3 regions of the Paenibacillus sp. FSL H7-0690 genome follow, and region 1 is predicted to be linked to each of the others. Evidence: predicted binding sites of a transcription regulator. Region 1 holds the regulator's gene; each other region holds the start of a gene.

The links. The regulator Rex, encoded in region 1, represses fermentation and respiration genes when NADH is low (regulators of the CRP and FNR family bind a similar motif). The targets are predictions, from matches to a motif close to TTGTGAAATATTTCACAA.
Region 2: the regulator Rex is predicted to act here: its motif matches at 6,061-6,078, upstream of MHI32_RS15740 (cytochrome ubiquinol oxidase subunit I).
Region 3: the regulator Rex is predicted to act here: its motif matches at 6,572-6,589, upstream of MHI32_RS30250 (cytochrome ubiquinol oxidase subunit I).

The regions. Positions count from the first base shown of each region.
Region 1 covers NZ_CP150281.1:4,670,177-4,678,383, forward strand. The annotation lists gene MHI32_RS20585 (acetate kinase) at 1-1,129, opposite strand, end outside; gene MHI32_RS20590 (3-hydroxyacyl-CoA dehydrogenase NAD-binding domain-containing protein) at 1,126-1,998, opposite strand; gene MHI32_RS20595 (AAA family ATPase) at 2,132-3,634, opposite strand; gene MHI32_RS20600 (hypothetical protein) at 3,627-4,169, opposite strand; gene MHI32_RS20605 (DUF5590 domain-containing protein) at 4,581-5,099, opposite strand; gene MHI32_RS20610 (amidohydrolase) at 5,272-6,573, opposite strand; gene MHI32_RS20615 (redox-sensing transcriptional repressor Rex) at 6,560-7,213, opposite strand; gene dinG (ATP-dependent DNA helicase DinG) at 7,344-8,207, opposite strand, start outside.
Region 2 covers NZ_CP150281.1:3,565,291-3,573,497, forward strand. The annotation lists gene MHI32_RS15710 (nickel ABC transporter substrate-binding protein) at 1-278, shown strand, start outside; gene MHI32_RS15715 (class I SAM-dependent methyltransferase) at 278-1,030, shown strand; gene MHI32_RS15720 (class I SAM-dependent methyltransferase) at 1,038-1,787, shown strand; gene MHI32_RS15725 (alpha/beta hydrolase) at 2,042-3,031, shown strand; gene MHI32_RS15730 (TetR/AcrR family transcriptional regulator) at 3,114-3,749, opposite strand; gene MHI32_RS15735 (hypothetical protein) at 3,830-5,677, shown strand; gene MHI32_RS15740 (cytochrome ubiquinol oxidase subunit I) at 6,227-7,591, shown strand; gene MHI32_RS15745 (cytochrome d ubiquinol oxidase subunit II) at 7,588-8,207, shown strand, end outside.
Region 3 covers NZ_CP150281.1:6,865,861-6,874,067, forward strand. The annotation lists gene MHI32_RS30225 (MFS transporter) at 1-92, shown strand, start outside; gene MHI32_RS30230 (CxxH/CxxC protein) at 191-358, opposite strand; gene cydC (thiol reductant ABC exporter subunit CydC) at 590-2,341, opposite strand; gene cydD (thiol reductant ABC exporter subunit CydD) at 2,338-4,104, opposite strand; gene cydB (cytochrome d ubiquinol oxidase subunit II) at 4,104-5,120, opposite strand; gene MHI32_RS30250 (cytochrome ubiquinol oxidase subunit I) at 5,107-6,510, opposite strand; gene MHI32_RS30255 (cold-shock protein) at 6,733-6,960, opposite strand; gene MHI32_RS30260 (cold-shock protein) at 7,053-7,253, opposite strand; gene MHI32_RS30265 (trypsin-like peptidase domain-containing protein) at 7,673-8,207, opposite strand, start outside.

The DNA of each region.
Region 1 (8,207 bases):
GCACTTTGGAATCTACCGTAGAGATACGACGCGGGTCGCCGGAGCGAACTTTATTAGCTTCAACATCCAACTCAATACCCAGGAACGTAAGGTTATTTAGCAGTTTCTCACGTAGCAATGAAGCATTTTCACCAACACCAGCAGTGAATACGATAGCATCTACACCGTTCATAGCAGCCGCATAAGAACCGATATACTTGCGCAAGCGGTACTCATACATTTCAAAAGCTAGCGTGGAATTAGGCTCACCTTTTTCCATACCCTCAATAATATCACGCATATCACTGCTTACGCCCGAAATTGCTAGAAGTCCACTATGTTTGTTCAACATGGAGTTAACTTCGCCTACGGACAATTCTTCCTTGTTCATCACGTAAGGTACAATTGCTGGATCAAGATCACCACTGCGAGTACCCATCATCAAACCTTCCAGAGGAGTCATACCCATGGAAGTATCCACAGACACTCCATCTTGAACTGCAGTTACACTACCTCCGTTACCGATATGACAAGTAATGATCTTCAGATCTTCCAACGGACGCTCCAAGTACTCCGCAGCAGCTTTGCTTACGAAGTCGTGTGATGTACCGTGTGCGCCATAACGACGAACTTTATATTTATTGTACAGTACTCTAGGAATCGCGTACATATAAGCTTTTTCAGGCATTGTTTGATGGAATGCAGTATCGAATACAACAACCTGCGGTACACCCGGCATATTTACTTCAGAAGCCGTAATCCCCATCATTGCTGCTGGGTTATGCAGGGGTGCAAGGTCAAACAATTGACGAATTTTAGTCTTGGCATCAGCGTCCACAAGTGCGGAAGCTTTGAAGAATTCACCACCATGTACTACACGGTGACCCACAGCATTGATTTCTTTAATGGATTCAATAACGCCATGCTCTTTATCCGTTAGGCAAGCTAGAACTTTACGAATCGCTGTGTTATGCTCCAAAATTTCACTTACTTCTGTTACTTCAGCTTTACCAGTAGGTTTATGGTTCAGAATGGAGGAATCCATCCCGATACGTTCCACCAAACCTTTAGCCAAAACGGATTCATCAGCCATATTGTACAATTGATATTTTAAAGAAGAACTACCGGAGTTAATTACTAGAATATTCATATACGGTCACCATCCTTGTCGTACTGGAAGAAGCCTTCGCCTGATTTCATACCTAATTGTCCTGCACGCACCATCTTCTTAAGGATCGTGGAAGGACGATATTTCAGCTCACCATATTCACGGAACATATTTTCGAGTGCAGCAAGAACCGAATCCAGACCAAATCTGTCAGCCATTTCAAGCGGTCCATATTGGAATTGATAACCAATACGCATAGCATCGTCAATATCCTGTGCGGAGGCAACGCCCTCTTGCAGTACATGCATAGCTTCGTTGATAAACAAGCAAATGAGGCGTGATGTTACAAATCCTGGGGATTCATAAATCATTACACCTTTTTTCTCAACAATTTCATCAACAAAGGATTTTGTATCTTCAAAAGTAGCATCTGAAGTTTTCAGACCGCGTACAATTTCAACAAGATCCACTTTAGCTACAGGGTATATGAAATGCATTCCGATCACGCGTTCCGGATACATTGTAGAACTTGCAAGTTCAGTCAAGCTAAGTGTTGACGTATTGCTGGCAAGAATAATGTGGTTTGGACATACTTGATCCAGTTGATTCAATATTTTTTTCTTTTCTTCTAAATCCTCAACGATTGTTTCGATAACCATGTCACAAGAGCTCAGCTCTGCGAAATGTGTCACTTTTTGAATACGGCTAAGAATCAGCTTCTTCTCAGCTTGAGTGATCGCCCATTTCTCCAGTTGCTTATCTAGACTTGTCTCGATCATTTCGTAGGAGTAGTCCAGTTTCTCAGGGGTTTTCTCCACCAGCAATACATCCAGGCCCTTGGCTGCCAGCATTTCGGCAATCCCTTGTCCCATTGTGCCACCGCCGATGACACCAATTTTCTTGAAATTCATAAAAAAGTCTCCATCCTTTCAGGTATCTATACTTTTGTATTGTACCTTGTCTGTCGCAAAAATTTATAAAGCCCGACATATAATGATATCTTAGCATGCCTGAAAAGTAAAAAAAAATAACCAGCATAAATATTTATGCTGGTAAACGCACGCTGTCACGAAATTGACATCGAAATTGCTCTCCAGAGAGCACTTCTTCCTTCATTAAAATGTCAAGGGAGTAATCAAATACATTTCGTTGCTTTTCAAGGTGGTCGTGAGTACGTACCATCAATTCATCCAATATTTTACTGTTTTCCTTCATAAGCTCTTCAGTAGTAACCATTTCCAGCTTGGCGATACCCAACGAAGTCAATCCGGATTTCATCATGGTTTCGACAATATTCAGGGCCTGATCAAAATCGCCACGCGAACCTGTGCTTCGTCCGCCATAATACATTTCTTCTGCAGCCGCTCCACCAAGTGCGATCATAATCTGATCTTCTAGATAATCTTTAGTGTACAGATACTGCTCTTGTTGAGGATTGTGACGTACATAACCAAGGGCTTGCCCCCGCGGAGTCAGCGTAACCTGACTGACACTTCCCGGACGGAGCAGCTCAGCCATAATGGCATGTCCCAATTCATGGATTGCCACCCGCTTTTTCTCTTCGTGGTTTGTTTCTCTGTCCGTTTTTTCCCCCATCATAACCTTGTCAATCGCCATCGACAGATGCCGCTGCTCAACCTCTGTCAATTCCTCACGCATCATATAAATTGCTGCCTCATTCATAACACTTTCGAGCTGAGCACCGGAGAAACCATAGGCTTCTTCGGAAATTTTATCGAGGTTCACATTGGCATGAAGCGGCTTATTTTTGGCATGTAATTCGAGAATCGATCTGCGGCCTTTTTTATCAGGCATGTCCACTTGAATATGACGGTCAAACCGGCCAGGACGCAGCAATGCTGAATCAAGCATTTCTTTACGGTTAGTGGCTGCTACCAGTAGAATGCGTGGTGTTTCGTTGTTATAGATCCCGTCCATCTCAGTCAACAGCTGATTCAAGGTCTGATCATATTCTCGCTGCTGTCCGCCTTCACGCTTTCCGCCAATTACGTCAATTTCATCTATGAAAATAATAGCGCTTTGCTTGTTTTCCTTAAGGGCGCGGGTACGGGCATCCTTAAACAAATCGCGGATACGGCCGGCACCGACACCTACGTACATTTCTACAAACTCACTGCCTGATGCTGCCACAAATACAGAGTTCGTATAATGTGCTGCTGCTCTAGCCATAAGGGTCTTACCTGTTCCTGGAGGGCCTGTAAGCAGAATCCCTTTCAAAGGCCGAATCCCGAATTTGCTGATTTCCTCATGCCGGATCAAAAAATCCAACGCTTCACGAAGCTCCTGTTTTGCATTGTCTTGCCCGCCAATTTCTTCAAAAGTAAGCTTTGAAGGTCCATCCTTCTTGCGTTTCTTCCCGGCACCTGCATTTACCGCAAGTCCGCCTCTTAAATGAGCAATGATAAGTAACGCCGTGAGCATCCCAGCAGCAATTACAATCGGGAATATATTAATGCCTAGAAAAGCCATAAAAATAAACAAGACAGGAACAAATCCGATTAGAATTTCTTTAAGGTATTTAGGCATTATTCCATACCCCCAATGTCGCAGGTTTACGCGGCAAAATAATAAATTTGCTTTCTTTTCCATTACTCAAGCTTACATAGACATTATTGTCATCAATTTCTGTTGAGGCTATCACATTTTTATATTGTGGATATTGCGCTTTGAGTCCATCAAGTTCTGTGGGTATAAGTGTATATTTACGGCTCTCCATAGCTTCGGCTACAGAGAACATCGCTTTATCCCAGTATTCATCCAGCAGTTCACTGGAGTTCTGTTCTACATCAAGTTTTAGTGTACGTCCATCAATCATCGATTTTCCTTCTTGGGAGACGTACTGAACCAGTTCACGTAATTTCGTGCCTGGCTGGAGATCAAGTTTCAAAGTGACCTCATTGCGGTTAATACTGATATGAGAATTATTGACGCCCTCATATTGAGATACAATCTTCTGAAGTGGTTCCTGCATTGCAAACTGACGATACAAAAAGAAGCCACCAAACAATAGAGTAGCCGACAGTAGAGACGTTATCAGCACAGGTACAAGACGTAATTTCAAGAAACGTCCTCCTCTCAAAGATGACAAAATATAAAGCTCATTATAATAATTTATAGCTACTTGAGAGCTCATCAGAGAGACTGAAGTCTCTTATTGCTGTTCCTAATTACAAGTAGTAGTATATCACAGGTGTATATACTAATTTCAAAATAAATGTGAATATATTTAAAATTTAATTTTTTAAATATTTCCATCAATACCAAATAAATTCCTCACTTTCGACAAAACTGGCCTTGATTTTTAATCAATCGGCCTATTTTCGCATGTGAATTTAAGAGAATATTCGGTGATAACTACCCATTCAGTATATCACTTAGTATATCACTTTTGTACATCAAATAAATGTAAACAAGCGAACTTATAATAAGTTCGCTTGTTTACTATGCCACCCTTAATTTCCTTATGTTCAGCTTAACTTTTAGGTAAACTGTAACCTTCGCCCATTCGGGACCCATCCGAAAAGCGATAAAATTGATAATAATACCGACCGCTCTGATTATAAAAAAGCTGCCAAGCATACTCTCCGTTATATACTCCCGGCAGCAAGCGTTCAATCGTTATGTCCGGAAGATCAGCTTTGATAATGCCGCGTATTTGGGCTTCCGAGGTTCCTTTACTTAGTTCCTCAGCAAACACTGCGTCGTCGCCTTCAGCAAATTTTCCATCTACCGTAAAGCGGACCCAGACCATAAGAGCAGTCCCGGCTTCATTTTTCCCAGTTAATACCCAGTACACTGCATTTTCATCCCAAACCGATTTTTGTGCTTTGGTTACCTCTGTTAGACCCGCTCTGGTTTTGGCAACATCCTTAGCGATATCACGCTCGTTCCATTGATCTTTCATAATATAGGCATAGAACTGGATAAGTCCAAACCCCAGGAGCAGAATCAGAACTGACCCCAGGAGGATCCATTTTTTCCTTTTCTTCAAGGTACAGCTCCCTTTCTAGTAATATATCTTTTTTGATTATATAACACACCCGCGTGTTTATCCAAAATTTCATAATTTTCTAGCTTTCCCAGTCTTAAAAATGCACAAAAGGCCGCAACTTTTGCTAAAAGCAAAAAGTCACAGCCTATTATTTATTCGTTATTCTCCAGACTTAACGCTTCAATAAACCTTCGAAGGCTTCTTGCGCTTTACGCCGGATAGCTTCCTCATCCAGGGTTAAGCATTGTCCATGCTTGATGACCTGTTTACCATTCACCCACACATGCTCAACATCCTTAGCGCTAGCAGAGTAAACTGCATGAGACAACAGATCTGTGTGTGGCAGCAAATGCGGCTGATCGATATCAATAGCAATGAAATCAGCTTTCATCCCTACAGCAAGTCTGCCTACATTATTTAAAAAGATGGACTTCGCGCCATATTCTGTAGCCATACGCAGAGCTTCTGGAGCAGGGACAGCCGTTGGATCACCGCTGACACCCTTATGAATGAGAGCTGCAAGCCGCATCTCTTCAAACATATCCAAGTTATTGTTGCTTGCCGCGCCATCCGTGCCAAGAGACACCTTCACACCAGCTTTTAGAAGATCAGTAACCCGAGCCACTCCGCTAGCCAGCTTCAAATTACTGCCCGGATTATGAGATACACCCACATTATGGCGAGCCAAGATCTCAATCTCTTCATCATTTAAATGAACACCATGTGCAACTATCGAGGGACGTGTGAACATTCCAAGCTTCTCTAAGTGAGCTACAGGACGCAACCCGTAATCCGCCACATTTTGTTCCACTTCACGTTTCGTTTCGGACATATGCGTATGCATCGGTAAATCCAGATCATGCGCTGCCTGCACGAACTTAACCAGGAAGTCAGGAGGGCAAGTATAAGGGGCGTGTGGCGAGATCATAGTAGTAATTCTACCGTCAGCCTTTCCATGCCAGTTACGGGCAAAAGAAATCGCTTCCGCAAGCTTGTGATTCTGTACATCCTCTGGACATAACCCGATCACACCACGCATCAATACGGAACGGATACCTGATAACTCAGCTACCTCGGCTACTCGGTCCATATGATCATACATATCGAGGAAGGTCGTAGTTCCACCCTTCAGCATTTCCAATACAGATAAGGAGGTTCCCCAGTATACATCATCACCGGTGAACTTTTCCTCCATTGGCCACATCTTCTCCTGAAGCCACACTTGTAGCGCTAAATCATCTCCATATCCACGCAGCAAAGACATCGCCGCATGACCGTGTGTGTTTACAAGTCCAGGCATGAACAGCAGACGGCTGCCATCAACCACTTGCACTCCAGCTTCCATCTGAGGCTCTTCTTTTCCTATGTAAGTGATTAAATCATCTTCAATAGTCATATATCCACTCAGAACCGGCTCATCCGTTCCCGGAGTCAGAAAATACCCGCCCTTAATTATCGTTTTATTGTTGTTCATGTTCACTTTCTTCCTTTCCATCCCGCAAGTAATAAGCAAGACTTTGCAGATCAGTTGTAAAATCAGCTGCATGCACCCGGATATTCGGTGGTGTCTTCAGAATCACAGGGGCAAAGTTCAAAATCGCTTCAATCCCAGAAGAAATGAGGATATCTGCTACATTTTGAGCTTCTGAATCAGGTACGGTAATAATGCCAATGCGAATACCTTGCTCACGAATTGTGCTGCCTAGTTCATCCATCGGTTGCACAGTAAGGGAGTTGATCTTACGTCCAACCTTAGGAGCGTACGAATCAAATATAGCCGTGATTTTCATAGTATCTTTGAGATATGCATTGTAATTAGACAAGGCATGTCCGAGATTACCTGCTCCAACTAAAGCTACATTAAGCTGTTGATCCAGCTTCAGGATATGACGGATTTTCTCAATAAGATACGTTACATCATAGCCGATACCTTTTCTGCCGAAGTCACCAAAATATGCTAAATCCTTACGAATCTGTGCGGGATTAAGATCAAGCTTTTGCCCAAGTTCCTGAGAGGAAACTGTTAATATTTCGCGATTCTGGAGATCATTCAAAAAACGCAAGTACACAGGCAGTCTGCGAACAACGGCTTCTGATATTTTATCCGATTTCATATTTTTCCTCCTAAAAATAGTAATGTTCTTGTGAAAATCCATATTCAAACGTCTACCTCTCCTTATTAAGGACGGGACTGTAACACACCGCCCTTAAGGATAAGGAGGAGCTAAACTGAAGACGAGCGTTTTAAGAAGCGCCGCCATCCTCTAGCCATTCCGCTATGCGAGGGACCATTTGATCAGTAAGCATATGCTCCATTTTGGGACCAGGCAATGAATAAAGGAAATACTTCCCGTAATGAGATTCAATAACCCTTGTATCATAAACAATAACTATTCCACGATCCTGCGCCGTGCGAACCAGTCTTCCGAATCCCTGCTTAAAACGAATAACCGCTTGAGGAACAGATAATTTCATGAACGGATTCTTCTTCTGGGCCTGCAATAACTCCGACTTCGCTTCCGCCAACGGGTGATTCGGTGGTTGAAACGGAAGTCTCACGATGGCCAGGCAAGTCAGTGCTTCACCTGGAATATCTACACCTTCCCAGAAGCTGCTCGTCCCCAGCAATACGGATGCTGCACTGTCCTGAAAGCGGCGGATCAACTTGCTCCGGCTGCCACCTTCCACGCCTTGACCAAGCACCGTAATCTCTTGTGAGGCCAAAGCCTCTTTAAGCGGATCATATACCTGACGCAGCATTTTATAAGAAGTAAACAGAACCAGCATCCGCCCACGTGTTGTTTTAGCAGCTTCCGATAATGACTGTACGAGTGTATCGACAAATCGAGCATCGCCCACACTCCCCTTCACACTAGGAAAATCACGCGGTATAACTAGCAGTGCCTGCTCGCGATATTTAAAGGGAGATGGAAGGAGTGAGGTCATTAGACGTCCCTCTTCTGCAGCTTCGTTAAGTCCGAGATTATCAATCATAAATTGAAAAGATTTATCTACAGATAGCGTCGCCGAGGTAAGCACGATGCTTTTTTTCTTATCGAAGAACAACTCTTTAAGCTGGCTGCTAACATCCACAGGGACGGCATACAG
Region 2 (8,207 bases), 1.1 Mb from region 1:
TGTCCCTATTTCATAAAACAGCTGACGCATCTGCTGTCGTATGGTCTGATCCTGGACTAGAATCACTGATTGACACAGCAGTAGGAACAACCGATATTCAGGAACGTCAGACCGCATATGACTCCATTTTCTCCAAATTGTATCAGGAGGCTATGTTTGCAGCTATTTATTTTCCTGACGATATCTTGGCAGTAAATAATAGAGTGACTGGATTTAAACCGGGGTACTCTACCTTTATGCCGGTCTTCTGGAATCTACTCGACATAGGAGAAAAATGATGTTAAAAGAGATTTCGAAATACTGGACATCAAGCTCGGAGAGTTATGACAAAGTCATACAGACTCAATTCCGCAGCAAAAAAACCATAAACCTCTGGAAACAACTGCTTATTAAAGGGTTGGGAACAACTCCCCAGCAAAAGGTGCTGGATGTGGGAACAGGGCCTGGCTTTTTCTCCATACTCTTATCACAGATGGGTCATCTGCCTACAGCGGTGGATACCTCTCAGGGAATGATCGATAGAGCTTCACGAAATTTTGAGAGTTATGGATATAAAGTTCCAGCTTATGTCGCTGATGCTGCCGATTTGCATATGGAGCTAGAGAATAGCTTTGAGGCAGTGGTCTGCAGGGATGTAGTATGGACGCTTCCTGATCCACAGAGGGCTTATGCTGAATGGTATCGGATTCTAAAACCGGGCGGGACCCTGATTATTTTTGACGGTAACTATTTGTATAAAGAGAGCAAGACTGTATTCCATAGACTTTGGTATGCCTTGTCCTGGACACTGATTCTACTCACAGAACAAAGAATCCGCCAGCGAAGCAGTCAAGATAAAAGCCTGCTAAGCGAGTTGCCATATGTTAATGTATTACGGCCTGAAGCTGACGAGACAGCGCTGAAACAGGCCGGGTTCCGAACCATAGATGTTCACCGGAACTTTATCCCTGCCCGTGCGATGCCGCTAGATTATTTGAAATACGGTTACCAGAATGTAAACCGGTTCATGATACTTGCCAAGAAGGAGTGAATGATAAATGGGTATACAACAAGAGGTGGGAATGTATTGGGAAGGCGAAGCCGAGCTGTACAGCGAAGGCATTCAGAAGGAACTCAACGGATTCCAGCGGGAAGCCTGGCTGAAGCTTATCCTCACTAATGCACCGCAGAAGGAAAGACTGCATGTCCTAGATATTGGCTGCGGTCCTGGCTTCTTCTCTGTGATTCTTTCGAGTGCCGGGCATCTGGTTACTGCGATCGATTGCACCGACAATATGCTGGAAGAAGCACTTGCCCACTCCATTCGTGAAGGTGTAACCGTTACTTTCCGCAAGATGGATTCGCACAAGCTTGACTTTGCTGCGGAGAGCTTCGATCTGATCGTGTGCCGCAATGTCACCTGGAGCCTTACCGATCCGCAGTCAGCCTACAAAGAGTGGAGAAGAGTACTTAAGCCTGGGGGACGGCTGCTGGTTTTTGATGCCAACTGGAATCGCCATCTCTGGGACGAAGAGATGCAGCAAAAGCGAGTAGAGGATCAGCAAACCTATGTAGATAAGGGCTTTGGTGAACTCCCGCATCATAAGGACATAGAGGAGACAGACCGTCTGAGTCTTGTATTGCCGCTGACCAGAGAATGGCGTCCCGAGTGGGATATACGGACTCTCAAAAAAGAAGGCTTCGCTAATATTTTTGCTGAAGAGAATTTGAACGCAAAAATTCTGGATGAGAAACAGCAAGTCTTAAACCGGTCAACACCGATATTCATGATTTGTGCTGAGAAATAATAGAATAGTGAGAACCTACACATATTAAATGAAGTATACAATAAAAAGTAGCGATCTCTAATGAGAAACGCTGCTTTTTGAGTAAAGGACAAGAACATTATTTCATTTCCGATTTGATGTTAATCTAAAACTTCTTTTTTTGTCTTGTTCATATTCCGTTCATATTGTCGTCACGAAGAGTACATCTTGATTGATTACACTTTGAATATGTCGTCAAGGCGGCACTTCAGATACAGGGACAAGGAAGGGAAGAGATGAACGTGGCAAATAAGGTAGAAATAAAAACAACAGGGACTAAGAGCCACAAGAAACGGAACCTATGGTTAAAAATAATCGGAGGTATTGTAGGGGCGCTCGTGCTGTTCATGGGCATCGTTTTTATCGTTGATGCAATCAGCGACGGGGTAGAGAAAAAGAAAATCGAATCGTATGGCCAGTATGTCAATGTGGATGGGAAAAAGATGAATGTGCTTATTCAAGGCAGTGGAGAACAAACTGTTGTACTCCTACCGGGACAAGGAACCCCGACGCCTGCACTTGATTTCAAATTGCTGATCGATGAAATTACCCCTAATTATAAAGTCGTGGTGGTCGAGCCTTTCGGTTATGGTTTGAGCGATGAAACCGAGAAGGAGAGAACGACTGAGAATATAGTAAGTGAGGTTCACGAAGCATTGCAGCAACTGGGTTTAGACCGTTACATTCTAATGGGACATTCCATCGCGGGACTTTACGGAGCGACCTATGTGAACACATATCCGGATGAAGTTCTTGCTTTTGTCGGCATCGATAGCAGCGTTCCCAATCAACCCGGAATGGATGTCAAATTACCTTTGAACGCCATGAAATTTCTTCAAAAATCAGGTCTAATGAGATTGGTCCAAAAAGTGAGCGGAGATCCCTATGAATCGCTTGCGTTCGATGAGCATACCAAAGAACAGATGCGTTTGATTTCGAATCAAGTCGCGACCAATCCAACGTTGATGAATGAACTGGGCCACCTCGGTTCCAATTTCAAAAATGGAGAAAAAATCACAATGCCAAATGACTTGCCGCTGCTTCTCTTCGTTCAATCAAATAACGAGCACAATAAACAGTGGATTCCGCTGCATGAGGAGCAAGTCAAACAATCCGCACAGGGCAAAATGATCCCAATGGAAGGTTCACATTATCTGCATCATACAAAATACAAAGAAATCGCCGAGGCATTCAAAGAGTACATGAAACAAATTCAAATTCAATAGTAGGGTTGATAATTAAACTGCGGAGCCGAACTTGGTTCCGTGGTTTCTTTGTTTTTTCATTTATAAACACGATTTTTAAACCTTATTCCTGGGACATTGGAGTATGGTATACCTCAAGACAAATTTTGGTCATTTCGTCTATGGATTTTGCAAAGTCTGATTGTATCCATTTAAGGAGAACATTATAGAGGGCCCCCGCTTTAAAGTATATTCGGTACACATTCTCGTCGCTTTTGTCATGAGCAGTAGAAAGCATCATTTCATTCAAGCAATCCAGAATTACATGATCAAACTTTGCACTCTGAAGTGCTTTGTAGATGTTCCGCTGCTGAAAAATAACTTCAAAAAGCACTTTGATAAATTTTTGAGGTTCTTTAGCTTTGCCTGTTAATTCATTGGTGTAAGGTAAGAGTTTTTGATTAATTTCAAAAATAAGCGAATCGACCAAATCCACCAGGATCTCTTGCTTGGAGGAATAGTTGTTGTAATAGGCTGTTCGAGAAACCCCTGCGCGCTTCACAATATCGGTGATGGTGATTTTGTCAAAAGGCTGTTCCTGGATCAAGAAGACTAATGCCGTACAGATGGCTTCTCTTGTCAAACGGTTGGTTTCTTTATTGGAACGATGCTGAGAGGTATTTGGACTGTATAATTCATGATTTGAGATGACATTTCCCCTCCGTTTGTACATTCTGATGTTCGTTTCATTGTTTTTCATGAGTCTTTTCAATATGCTAAAACCATAAGGCATTACAAATGTAATGTCAAAATAATCGTTAGTTAAAATGGGAGGGCGTCATGTTAGAAATCTTATATAGACGATTGTCAGCAGTGCTGCTTTTGATCCTAGCACTAAGTGCTACGGTATTCATTGGCGAAGAAACGGTAATCTCAATCGTGACCATCATCTTTTTATTAGCAGAATTAGGCATCTCTTTTTTACTATTAAAGAAGCGTGAGAAGTTACATGTAGTATTTATTAGTGCGATGGTGGCAGAAGGGTTATTCTTACTAACAAGAAATTTTTGGCTGCTTGCGCTTTCTATCCTCTTGCTGATCATAGCGGGCATATGGAGAGGACTCTTGGGGCAAAAGGTAAGCAGAAGAGTTACTCCGTTTCTAGTGGTTCGTAAAGTGTTATTCAGCATTGCTGCACTTATCGTTACTGCACTTTGGGGTATTGGAGTCTACGCAAAACCTATTACAACACCTGTAGCATTAGCTGCTGATACGACAGTGACGATCGATGAACGCAATTTGGATTCTGCAGCAGTGATGCTCAAAGATATTGAAGTAATGAATTCTTTTGGAAGCCGTACAACCGGCTCTGAGGGTCACAATCAGTTTATTGCTTGGCTGGAGCAACAGGTAACGGATATGGGGCTGCAAGTATTTCGTGATCGCTATACTTTTGACCGATGGGAAGAAAAGAACAGTGCTTTAATGATTGATCAGCAGGCAATTCATGTCTCTTCAGCTTTTCCCTATTCCGGGGAAACTGACGAAAAAGGTGTAACTGGGGAGCTGGTGTATACGAAGCGTGGTGAATATGGCCAGGCCAGCGGAAAAATTGCTGTCATTGAAATTGAGAATTTCAGAAATTTTCCAAGTGGGATCGTTATGAATATGCGGGCTTCATCTCCAATGGACAACCAAATTGCCCCAAATGAAGGCGATCTGGTCCTCACTACAGCATTAAAAGAAGCTAAATTGGAGCAAGCGAAGGAAATGGGCGTAAAAGCTGTTGTTTTAGTCTGGAAAGGGGTATCTGACGATAAGGTTGAAGAGCAATATGTGCCTTTTACCACCGATTATGCTGGAATCCCTGCGATCTGGGTGAATGAAACGGAAGGGCAAAAGGTTATCAGGGCAGCTCAGGAGCATAAAGAAGGTACGGTTATTTTAGAAGCGGTAATACAAAAAGATGCCCCAACAGAATCCTTTTATGTGAAAATTGACGGTAAGAATAAAGACGAAGCAATTATCGTAAATACTCATACGGATGGGATAAATGTGGTGGAGGAGAATGGCGCTGTGGGCATGCTGTCTATGATTCGTTACTTACAGCAGGAGCAGCCGGAACGTACGATGATATTTGCTTTTGTGACAGGGCATTTTAGATTGCCGGAGTTCAAAGGGTCCTCTCAGGCGACTTCTACCTGGATGGAGGGGCATCGAGAGCTGTGGGATGGCAAGAATGGCCATTTAAAAGCTGTAGCTGGAATTACGGTTGAGCATTTAGGCAGCATGGAGTGGAAGGACGATGATACGGGTCACTATGGTCCAACTGGACAAATAAGTACAGAATATACCTATGCGGGCAATGAAATGATGGCAGCCATTTGGCTGAAGGCTATTGAAAAGACAGATAGCACACGTACTGTATTATTGCGTGGACATAACAAGTTTGAGTTTGGAGAGAGTCAGCCCTTATTTGAAGCAGGGATACCGGTGATTGGTTTCATTCCAATGCCCGACTATCTGCTCGTGGAAAGTGACAACAGAGAGATGGACAAATTTGATGCAAAGCTAATGCATACGCAAATTGTATCGTTGCTGAAAGCGGTCAAGCTAGTGGACGGAACGGAGACGACTAAGCTTGGGAAGTCAGATGGGTATTCTTTTTTCTACGGTCGTACTAAATGATATTGGCAGATCAAGATTTGTCATGACGAAGATGACATTAGCTTTAATTCAAAAAACACTGATGATTTGAGTCAGTGTTTTTTGTTGCAAAAGGGGGATATATTATGGCTCAAAATGAGAAAATATCGTTTTTTTGCCAGCATCGAAGTAGGAGGGAACTTGTGACATCACATATGCACTAATCAATCAATAGCTCCTTCGGGTACTTTTTGTGTTATTCACTGAGTTGTCAGAAAGATTTGACCCTTTCTTGAACGTTTAGGGATTAAGAGATATCTGTGATTGAATTACTTGCAATTTAAGATAAGATGATTTTAATTATTGGGTCACATTATAATTTTGACTGCTCAGTATCAGATAAATCGGGCTCGCCAACTCTTGCTTTGTGAATTTTTTCTCTTTTTACATAGCAAAGAACGATGAACGTCATACTAAAACGAACAGGCAACGATGTCGCTGAACCTTGCTAAACCTGATATTGAATGCAGCCAACAGTTAGCAGGCCTAATCATAGAAAAATGAACAGTGTTTTGAAGGGAGCAGTAAAGAATGGCAATTGATACGGTGCTATGGAGCAGGCTGGTGACAGGCTTGACTCTCGGGTTCCACGTTATTTTTGCGACGATTGGCGTCGGTATACCGCTAATGATCGCTATAGCAGAGTTTATCGGGATTCGGAAGAAGGACCCCCATTATACACTTATGGCAAAGCGGTGGTCTCGAGGATTTGTCATTTCTGTGGCGGTTGGTGTCGTGACCGGTACAGCGATTTCACTACAGCTGGCCCTGGTATGGCCGAATTTTATGAAACTGGCTGGGAATGTCATTGCACTTCCGTTATTCATGGAGGTGTTCGCGTTCTTCTTTGAAGCTATCTTCTTGGGCATTTATTTGTATACGTGGGGTCGGTTCAAAAATCCGTATATCCATTGGCTGCTGACGATACCGATTGTCGCCGGGGCAGGCATGTCTGCCGTTTTTATTACGACGGTGAACGGATTCATGAACCAGCCTGAAGGCTTTGTCATGGAAGCAGGCCAATTCACAGCGATTAACCCGGTGCAAGCGATGCTGAATACGGCGACGTTCTCCAAAGTGTTCCATGTATTAAGCTCGGCCTATTTGACTGGAGCTGCCTTGTTAGCCGGGATTGCAGCCTTCGCGATGCTGAGAAAAGGTGTGTCCGCATACCACAAAAAATCTTTAAATCTAATGATGGCGGTCGTTTTACTATTCGGTTTGCTGAACACGTTAGCCGGTGATGTGTCTGCCAAGTTTTTGGCCGAGCATCAGCCAGAGAAGCTTGCAGCGGCAGAGTGGCATTTTGAGACGAGCAGCAGTGTGGATTTGGTACTATTGGGATGGCTGAATGCAGAGCATGAAGTTCTAGGGGCTCTTCATCTGCCGAAGCTGCTCAGCTTCCTGGCCTTTGGAGACTTTAATGCAGAGGTGACGGGGCTCGAGGAATTCCCCAAGGAAGAATGGCCACCGCTTCTCGTTCATTATCTGTTTGATTTAATGGTCGGAATTGGATTTACTCTGCTCGCGATTTCGTTTCTATATTTTCTGTTTGTGTTCTGGAAAAAGCGTAATGAGCTTAACAAGTGGATGCTTCGCATCATCGCACTGAGCGCCCCTCTCGCTTTTCTGGCTGTTGAGCTGGGATGGTTTTATGCAGAGATTGGCCGACAGCCGTGGATTATCCGTGGATATATGCGTGTTGAGGAGGCTGCCACGTCTTCACCGAATGTAAGAATTATATTCTTCGCCTTATTGCTCTTGTACATCGTACTCGGCAGTATGTGTGTAATCGTGCTGAGACGCTTGTTCAACAATAATCCGGCAGAAGCTGAGATGGAGAAATGGATGAAGGATCATCCTAATCAATTTACGGAAAAGGGGGGCACTGAATGATGAGTTACGAATTGATTGGCATCTCGGTGCTCTGGCTGTTTTTGTACGGCTATTTAATTATAGCTTCCATTGATTTCGGAGCGGGCTTCTTCGCCTTTTATGCACGTTTAACAAAGCAGGATCATCTCATTAATCGTCTGATTTCCCGATATTTATCACCCGTATGGGAGATTACAAATGTATTTTTTATCTTTTTCTATATTGGCATCGTCGGATTTTTTCCGGACACAGCCTATTATTATGGCTCCGCGTTACTTGTTCCGGGAAGCATTGCAGTGATTCTTCTTGCGATTCGCGGTTCATTCTATGCTTTTGAAAATTACGGTTCCAAGAAAAACATAGTATATCTTTTTTTGTACGGAGCTACAGGTTTGCTTATTCCAGCATCGTTGTCAGTGGCGCTAACTTTGTCTGAAGGCGGCTTTATCGTGAAGCAGGGGGAAACGGTTTCTCTAGATTACTGGGCGCTGTTTACCAATCCGTTATCGTGGAGTATCGTAGGACTGGCAATCGTGTCCGTTTTGTTCATTAGCGGCTCATTTCTGACATTTTACGCTTCTCGGGCGGAGGATCATTCCGCGTTGAAGCTGATGCGCAACTACGCCCTGTTTTGGAG
Region 3 (8,207 bases), 2.2 Mb from region 1:
CAGCATTGATCGCCATCATCTCAGCTATTCTCTACCGCCGAGGTAACCGAAGTAGCTCGCTGACCGACATAGTAGATGCAGCAGATGCATAAGACCTAATCGGCTAACACATATATTATTTCATGCAAAAAAACACCCTGCGGCCCATTTCCGGGACTGCAAGGTGTTTTTAATAAATTTTAACAGTCCTTTAGACCACTAAATATTCCGCATTCTTCTCACATTCCGCACATTTGGCCGGCGGGTCCCAGTCCGAGAACTCGGTCTCCTTCAAGTCCACAATATCAGGTGCATCCTCATACTCGTCCACAAATTTGTCGATGGCTAACTCTACATGTTCTTTACATACTACATACATTCAACCAAGCATCCCTTTCTGTGCCGCTGCGGCCTAATACTCCTTCTATTGTTCTACCATACTTCCCACGAAAATGGAACTCCTATCTATCCATTCCAGCAATCTGTTCATCCATTGTCTATATTCTTGCCCTACCGAAAAAAAAGATTCCTCCCACCCCAAACGGGCAAAAGGAATCTCTTCACTTATCTTTCTCTAATTTCTATAAATGTTATCTGCAAATTCTCCATCCTACCCTAGAAACTCCACTGGACGATCCAGCTCATACAATCTGCGGTAACGTGGTTCTTTTTCCATCAGCTCCGCATGGGTTCCACGCATTTCTACCGAGCCATTTTCCATAAAAATCACTTCATCCATCTGCTCCGCACCAACCAAATGATGCGTTACCCAGATCAGAGATTTACCGTCCATAGCTTCAAACATCGTCTGCAAAAGATCACGCTCCGTGCTTGGGTCCAACCCTACGGTCGGTTCGTCAAGAATGACGACAGGTGTATTTTGCAGCAAAATACGAGCTAACGCTATCCGCTGACGCTCTCCACCGGAGAAACGTTGCCCTGCTTCACGGACAAAGGTATTGTATCCATCTGGTAACGAGGAGATCAGCGTATCCATTTTGGCTAATGCGCCAGCTTCTTTAATCGCTTGTTCGGAAGCCTTCGGATCACCCATGCGAATATTGTTCGCTACCGTAGTATCAAATAAGTGTGGGCTTTGATTTAGCACCGCTATAATAGAAGGAATATTATCGCCATAGGCAGCAGCCGCGATTCCATTAATCATAGCCGAACCTGCAGAAGGTTGGATAACCCCTTGAATAGCCTTTAACAACGTCGATTTCCCTGCCCCGCTACGGCCAATGATGGCAATTTTTTTACCTTGTGGGATGTCGAGGCTGAGATCACGAACCGACCAGTTATCCTCTGATCCATAGCGGTAACCCACATTTTCGAGCTTGATATGAGCACTTTTTATGGCCTGAGGTAGAACATCGACTACAGATGCCTGTTCGGAAACTATATTCTGCTCTTCTCCGACCACTCCAGACAACCGCTCCAGCGAGTTACGGTACTGCGGGATTTTCTCCACCGCTTCGGATACTGGCAAAAAAGCATCTGCTACAGGAAAAACAACCAAGACAAACGCCGCAATCAACGTACCTGCAATAGCACCATCCGCATACTCCCCGGCGGCCCAATATAACATCGAAAGTACACCAACCCCAACGACTGCTTGCCCGATGAACGCACGTAGACGCGCCCAGCTGCGCAGCGCTGCATCAGTTTTGGCCACTTTTTTCTCATCTGCTTCATAGGTCTCCACGAACTGACTTTGCCGTCCACTAATGACCCAATCGCCCATACCAAGAACGGCGTCCGTCAGCTTTTGATAGAGGCGATTACGCTCTACCTTCACTTCACGTTGACGTTTCTGGGTGAACAACAAAGATATAAGCGGCAATACCACGACCAACACCAAAATATACAAAGCCATTAATAACGCAAAACTGATATCAAAGGTGCCCATCGCAATCACTGCAACCCCGTAGATCAATAAAGCAATAACACTTGGAAATACGGTTCTCAGATATACATTTTGTAAATATTCGATGTCATCAGCTAACATCCCGAGAATATCCCCAGTACGGAAACGCGACGACAGGAACAAGGCCTGTGGCTCCAAAATATTGTACAGGCGCACACGCATTTTAGAAAGAATCCGTAAAATGGTGTCATGCCCAATCAGCCGTTCCACGTAGTGAATGACTGCCCGGCTTGTTCCGAACGTACGTACACCAACAATCGGCACGTAGATCATCAGGATATTTTCGACCGGTGTAGACGCTTTTGAGATCAGAAATCCTGAAGTATACATCAATGAAGAGGCAGTAAAAATCGTCAACGCCCCAAGCACAATAATTAGCACAAAACGCCAAAAATACGACGATACATAGGGAGCAAACCATCCTTCACGTTTCAATGGATTCCCTCCAATTGCGACCCAATCAACTCATAATACGCACCCTTGCGGGCAAGTAACTCCTGATGGGTACCGATTTCTGCCACTTGGCCTTGCTTCATTACTACAATAATGTCCATATCGAGCATCCAGTGCAGGCGATGGGTAGCCAGAAAGACCAGCTTTCCTTCAAAAAGCGGCACCATCGTCTCCTTCAGCTCATATTCCGTTTCAATATCCAGATGCGCCGTTGGCTCGTCTAGAAGCATAATCGGACGGCTGCTAAGCAGTGCCCGTGCTAATGCCACCCGTTGCTCCTGACCACCGCTGAACGAACGGCCGCCGCTACCAATCATCTCATCTAAGCCATGCGGAAGAGTATCCACCAAACCCGATAAACCAGTAGCTTTCACTGCCGCGGCAACAGCCTCCATAGAAGCCTCAGGGTAATAAAAACGTATATTATCAGCTAACGTACCGCTAAAAATATACGGATGCTGCGGGATATACGAGGTCTGTTTTCGCCAAGCCTCATCCGTTAATGCACTAACCGTAGTACCGTTAACCGTGATACTTCCTGAAGTAGGGTGTAAGAAGCCCCCTAATATATCCACTAAAGTAGATTTACCGGCCCCGCTCTCTCCGATAATCCCAATTTTGCTAGCTCCTTTAAATTGCAGGTTCAGCGCTTCCAGCGAAGAAAGCCCTGCTTCCTCATACTTCAGGCTAACGTCATTTAATGTGAGCACGCTATTCTCATGCCAAGTGAATATTTGTTCCGATGTTTTTGCTGCAGAACCGACAGATAGATCACCGTTAGGGACGATTACTTCAGCCTTCACCTCATCTTGATCTATAATGCTCTTCATTGCTTCAGCGGCTTCTTTCCCATCCAAAGTAGCATGGAAATCTGAACCTACCAATCTGACAGGCAGGAAATATTCCGGAGCCAAGATTAGAATCGTTAAGCCCGTAACCAATGTCATTTGTTCATTTACAAGCCGCAAACCAAGACTTACCGCTACAGAAGCTACAGACAGCATAGTGAAGAAATCCAGGGCGAACGATGACAAAAAGGCCACTCGCAGCGTACGCATGGTCGCCGAGCGATAACGATCGCTGACAGCAGCAATGCTGTCGCTATGACTACGACTGCGTCCTAGAAATTTTAATGTTTCTAGCCCACGTAATGAGTCTAGGAAATGATTAGATAATGTGCGATACGATTTCAATTGCCGATCCATTTGCTTACGGGCCGTCATCCCAATCAAAATCATAAAAACAATAATAATCGGCATAGTTACCGTAAGAATAATCCCGCTCGTAGTGTCCATCGTAAAGACGTATATAAGCACCAAGATCGGTGTAACAGACATCCCTACCATTCTAGGAATGATCGCTTCCAGATACGTGCGGAATTTAGTTACCCCTTCCAGCACCAGTGTAACAAGATCCCCGGTTCCACGCCCGCCCACCATTCTAGGGCCTAGCTGGAAGAGCTTGTCCATCATTTCCCTCCGCATAGTGCTGCCCGTTGCTTCCGCGAAGCGGTAAGAGACACGGCTCATCAGCATAGCACAAGCATGGCGCACAAGAAATGCAAGAAGGAACAATAGCGCAGTGCCCCATTGTTCCTTCAGAGGTTCTCCCGCAAATAGCGCAGAGATGACTTCTGCCAGCGATTTAGCCAGCAGAAGTATGGACAAGCTTTGCACCAGGGTAAGGAAGCCTACAATCAGAAAGACTGGCTTAACTCCTTTATACCCAAGCAAGTTTTTATCCATTAGTATTCAAGATGCTCCTTCTCGTGAACCCGTTTATGAAAGACAAAGTAACTCCAAATTTGATATCCCAATACGAACGGAAGGATGGTCAGTGCCACAATCGTCATTACCTTCAAAGAGTAATGGCCCGAAGCCGCATTAGTGATCGTCAAATTAAAAGCTTGATCAATTGAACTAATCATAACACGCGGGAACAATCCTACAAAGATAGAAGTTACCGAAAGCGCCATAACTGCTCCTGTCATTCCAAAAGCGTAGCCATCCTTCTTCTTCGTCATGAAGTAACCGGACAGTACAAAGGCGATAACTCCCAGGGCTACAATAATCATAAGAATCGTTCCACGTTGCTCGAAAATATCCGTCATATTATAAGTCATAATCACAAAAGCAGTAAATAAAGCTGCGAGTGGGATTAGCAATTTTTGAGCCAACTTGCGAGCGCGAACCTGTAGATCACCCACTGTACGCAGTGTTGTGAACATGAGACCATGCACCAGGCACAGAAGGACAACAGTAAGCCCTGCTACTACAGTGTACACATTCACGATATCTGTGAACCCTGCATACATTTGCATCTCCCCATCAATAGGCAACCCTTTGATAAAGCTTGCAAACACTACAGCCAAGAGGAATGGTGGAAGGAAGCTGCCGATAAAAATACAGGCATCCCAAGTTCTTTTCCAAGCCAATGAATCACGTTTACCTCTGAATTCAAAAGCGACACCACGCGCTATCAGAGCTAATAAGGCAAATACAAAAGGAATATAGAATCCACTAAACAGCGTTGCATACCACTCGGGGAAAGCCGCAAACATTGCACCCGCAGCTGTGATAAGCCATACCTCATTCCCATCCCAGAAGGGTCCGATCGAGTTAATCAGAACACGGCGCTCTGTATCATTTTTAGCGAGAATTTGTGTTTCCATCCCTACGCCGAAATCGAAACCCTCCAGGAAGAAGAACCCTATAAACAGAACTGCAATCAGCACAAACCACAATTCATTAAGAGATATCATGGGAACCCTCCTCGTTATATGGATCATTCGAATCGCCGTGATCGTTATCCATTGCATAAGGACCTTTTTTAATCACTTTAATAAACAATCCGACCAACACTAATCCTAGAATTAAATAAATCGTTGTAAAAGAAATCACGGAGAACAGAACTTGACCACTTGTAATATTAGGCGACACACTGTCTTCCGTTGTCATTAGTCCGAATACCGTCCATGGCTGACGCCCGAATTCGGTCATAACCCAACCGGCTGTATTCGCAATCGGAGGAAGCAACAAGCCCCATAACATAAACCGCATAAACCAAGTGTTCGGACGGTCCATTTTTTTGCGCCACATTAAGTACATAGCGTACATTCCCAATACAATCATTAACGTTCCTGCTAGAACCATGATCCGGAAACTCCAGAATGTCGTACGTACAGGTGGAATATAGTCACCGGGGCCATAGGTTTGCTCATACTCCGCTTGCAGCTCAAGCATACCTTTAACTTCACCGGAAAATTTACTGTATGAAAGGAAACTCAGCATATAAGGAATTTGAAATTCTCCAGTACTGATTTGATTCTCTGGATCAATGTTTGCCCATACGGTCCAAGGTGCCGGGTCACCACTCTTACCCCACAGTCCTTCGGAAGCTGCCATTTTCATTGGTTGAGTTTCAACCAAATATTGCGCTTGGGCGTGACCAGCAACAGCTACACCAATAGAAGAAATAATCCCTACGATGGCTGCAATCTGAAAAGACTTCTTAAAGAAAGAAACCTCTTGTTTCTTCAATATTTTATAAGCACTAATACCTGTTACAAGAAAAGCACCTGTTGCATAAGCAGCCAGTACGGTGTGTGGGAATTCAACCAGCAATTGTCCGTTCGTAATAAGCGCGAAGAAATCGTTCATTTCTGCACGTCCATTATTTATCGCAAAACCCACAGGATGCTGCATAAAAGAGTTAGCCGCTAGAATCCAGAATGCAGATAACATCGTACCGAATGCTACCAGCCAGATGGACAGTAAATGTACTCGCTTGGACACTTTATCCCAACCGAATATCCATATCCCAATAAAAGTAGACTCCAGAAAAAAGGCTGCCAATGCCTCAACTGCAAGTGGAGCCCCGAATACATCACCAACAAAACGTGAATAATCGGACCAGTTCATCCCGAACTGAAATTCCTGCAATATCCCTGTAACTACCCCTACTGCAAAATTGATGAGGAATAGCTTTCCCCAGAACTGCGCCATTTTTTTGTACTCTTCATTACCTTTTCTAACGTACATTGTCTCCATGATTGCAATCAAGAGCGCTAGTCCGATTGATACCGGTACAAAGAAATAGTGGAATATTGTCGTCGACGCAAATTGTATACGCGACAGCATTACTGTATCCATATTTGTCCCTTCCTTCTCCCCTTTTCGTTAATTATATTCTGTCAAAAATTTAAACTTCTTTTTGTGATAAATGTCACATAAAGATAGTCATTTAACGGTGAAATTCAAATGATTTGTGACAAAGATCACAATTTAGCATAAAGAAAGCAAAAAAAATAAGACGGTTTACCCGTCTTGAGTGGTTCGTCGTTCTATTAAATGCTTGACTCATTTAGGTATTGGTTAGATGGAAATACCCTTCTTCAGCGATTTGAGATCGCCATTCGAATTAAGCAATTGGGGTAGCATCTTCGTGCTGCGAACCATTGGAGAGTCACATAGACGGCAAGAAGGCGCATGTTCAAATGCGAAATTATCCCTCATCCATCCGTTGCATCCCTCATTGGTACATGCCCAAATTGCGGTATTTTCTTCCGGTATTTCTTCCAAAGGTTTCTTCCGGTAGTTCATTGCCGTTCCTCCCATCCTGTAAGTCAATAGTGAGTAACTAGATATAAAAAGACCGTCCCAACTTTCACAAGCTGGGACGGTTTCTTCTATTATTACAGTTTTACAACGTTTTCGGCTTGTGGTCCACGGTTGCCTTGAACAACGTTGAATTCAACGCGTTGGCCTTCGTCCAAAGTTTTGAAGCCGTCGCCAGTGATTGCGCTGAAGTGAACGAATACGTCGCTTCCGCCTTCAACTTCGATAAATCCGAATCCTTTTTCTGCGTTGAACCATTTAACTGTACCTGTTTGCATGTGTGTTACCTCCACAAATTTAAATTAATATGTTCTTTTTATCTTCAAACAAAGAAAAAATTCACACATTGAAAAAGGTTGTATTACCAAATATGACAGCCCTTTTCAATGCGAGAATTAGGGACTAAATGTATGATTGATATCATATTACCACACCTGATTAGCAAAGGCAAGCAAGCATCCGAATATATCCCTTTTTGCCCTAATAAGTATTACCTTCCAATGTAAGGGCTGCCACTTAGTGTTTATTCCCTAAATAGATCCTTTTTCTGGCATAATTATCATGGTTTTAGAAAAATAGCTTTTCCAAAAACGTTACTTTTATCCGCTTTTTCAAGAAGGTACCCCCTCGGAATCGAAGGGGTAGTCCGCTCTACTTGTCGTAACTGCTATATCATTATATACCGACTTCCAGCATATTATTCCTGTGGTTTTTCAAGAAGTTTAACTGTTGCCTGTTTGGCCTCGCCGTTTCGATAGTAAGTAATTTTCAGATCATCACCGATCTTCGTATGATTATATAAGTACTTGCGAAGAGAAAGGGTAGATATGATTGATTGATCATTAAATTTGGTAATGACATCATTGAATTGCAGTCCAGCTTCCTTCGCAGGGCCAACGGCTTCTAGAACAACTACTCCATCCTTAACACTGTTCGGCAGGTTCAATTCATTGCGTTGATCTTCTGCTAGTGGAACGTACGGATTGTTCAAATCAACTGAATATACACCCAAGTACGAACGGGCAATATGTCCTTTTTCAGCCAGCTCATTAGCGATATCTATCACATGATTCGCAGGAATTGCAAAACCCAGACCCTCTACACCCGTATCTGAAATCTTCATTGTGTTAATTCCAATGACCTTGCCATCCAGATCCACTAATGCGCCGCCACTGTTTCCTTCATTAATCGCCGCATCGGTCTGTATCACTTCTTGTTCCCAGTCATATACT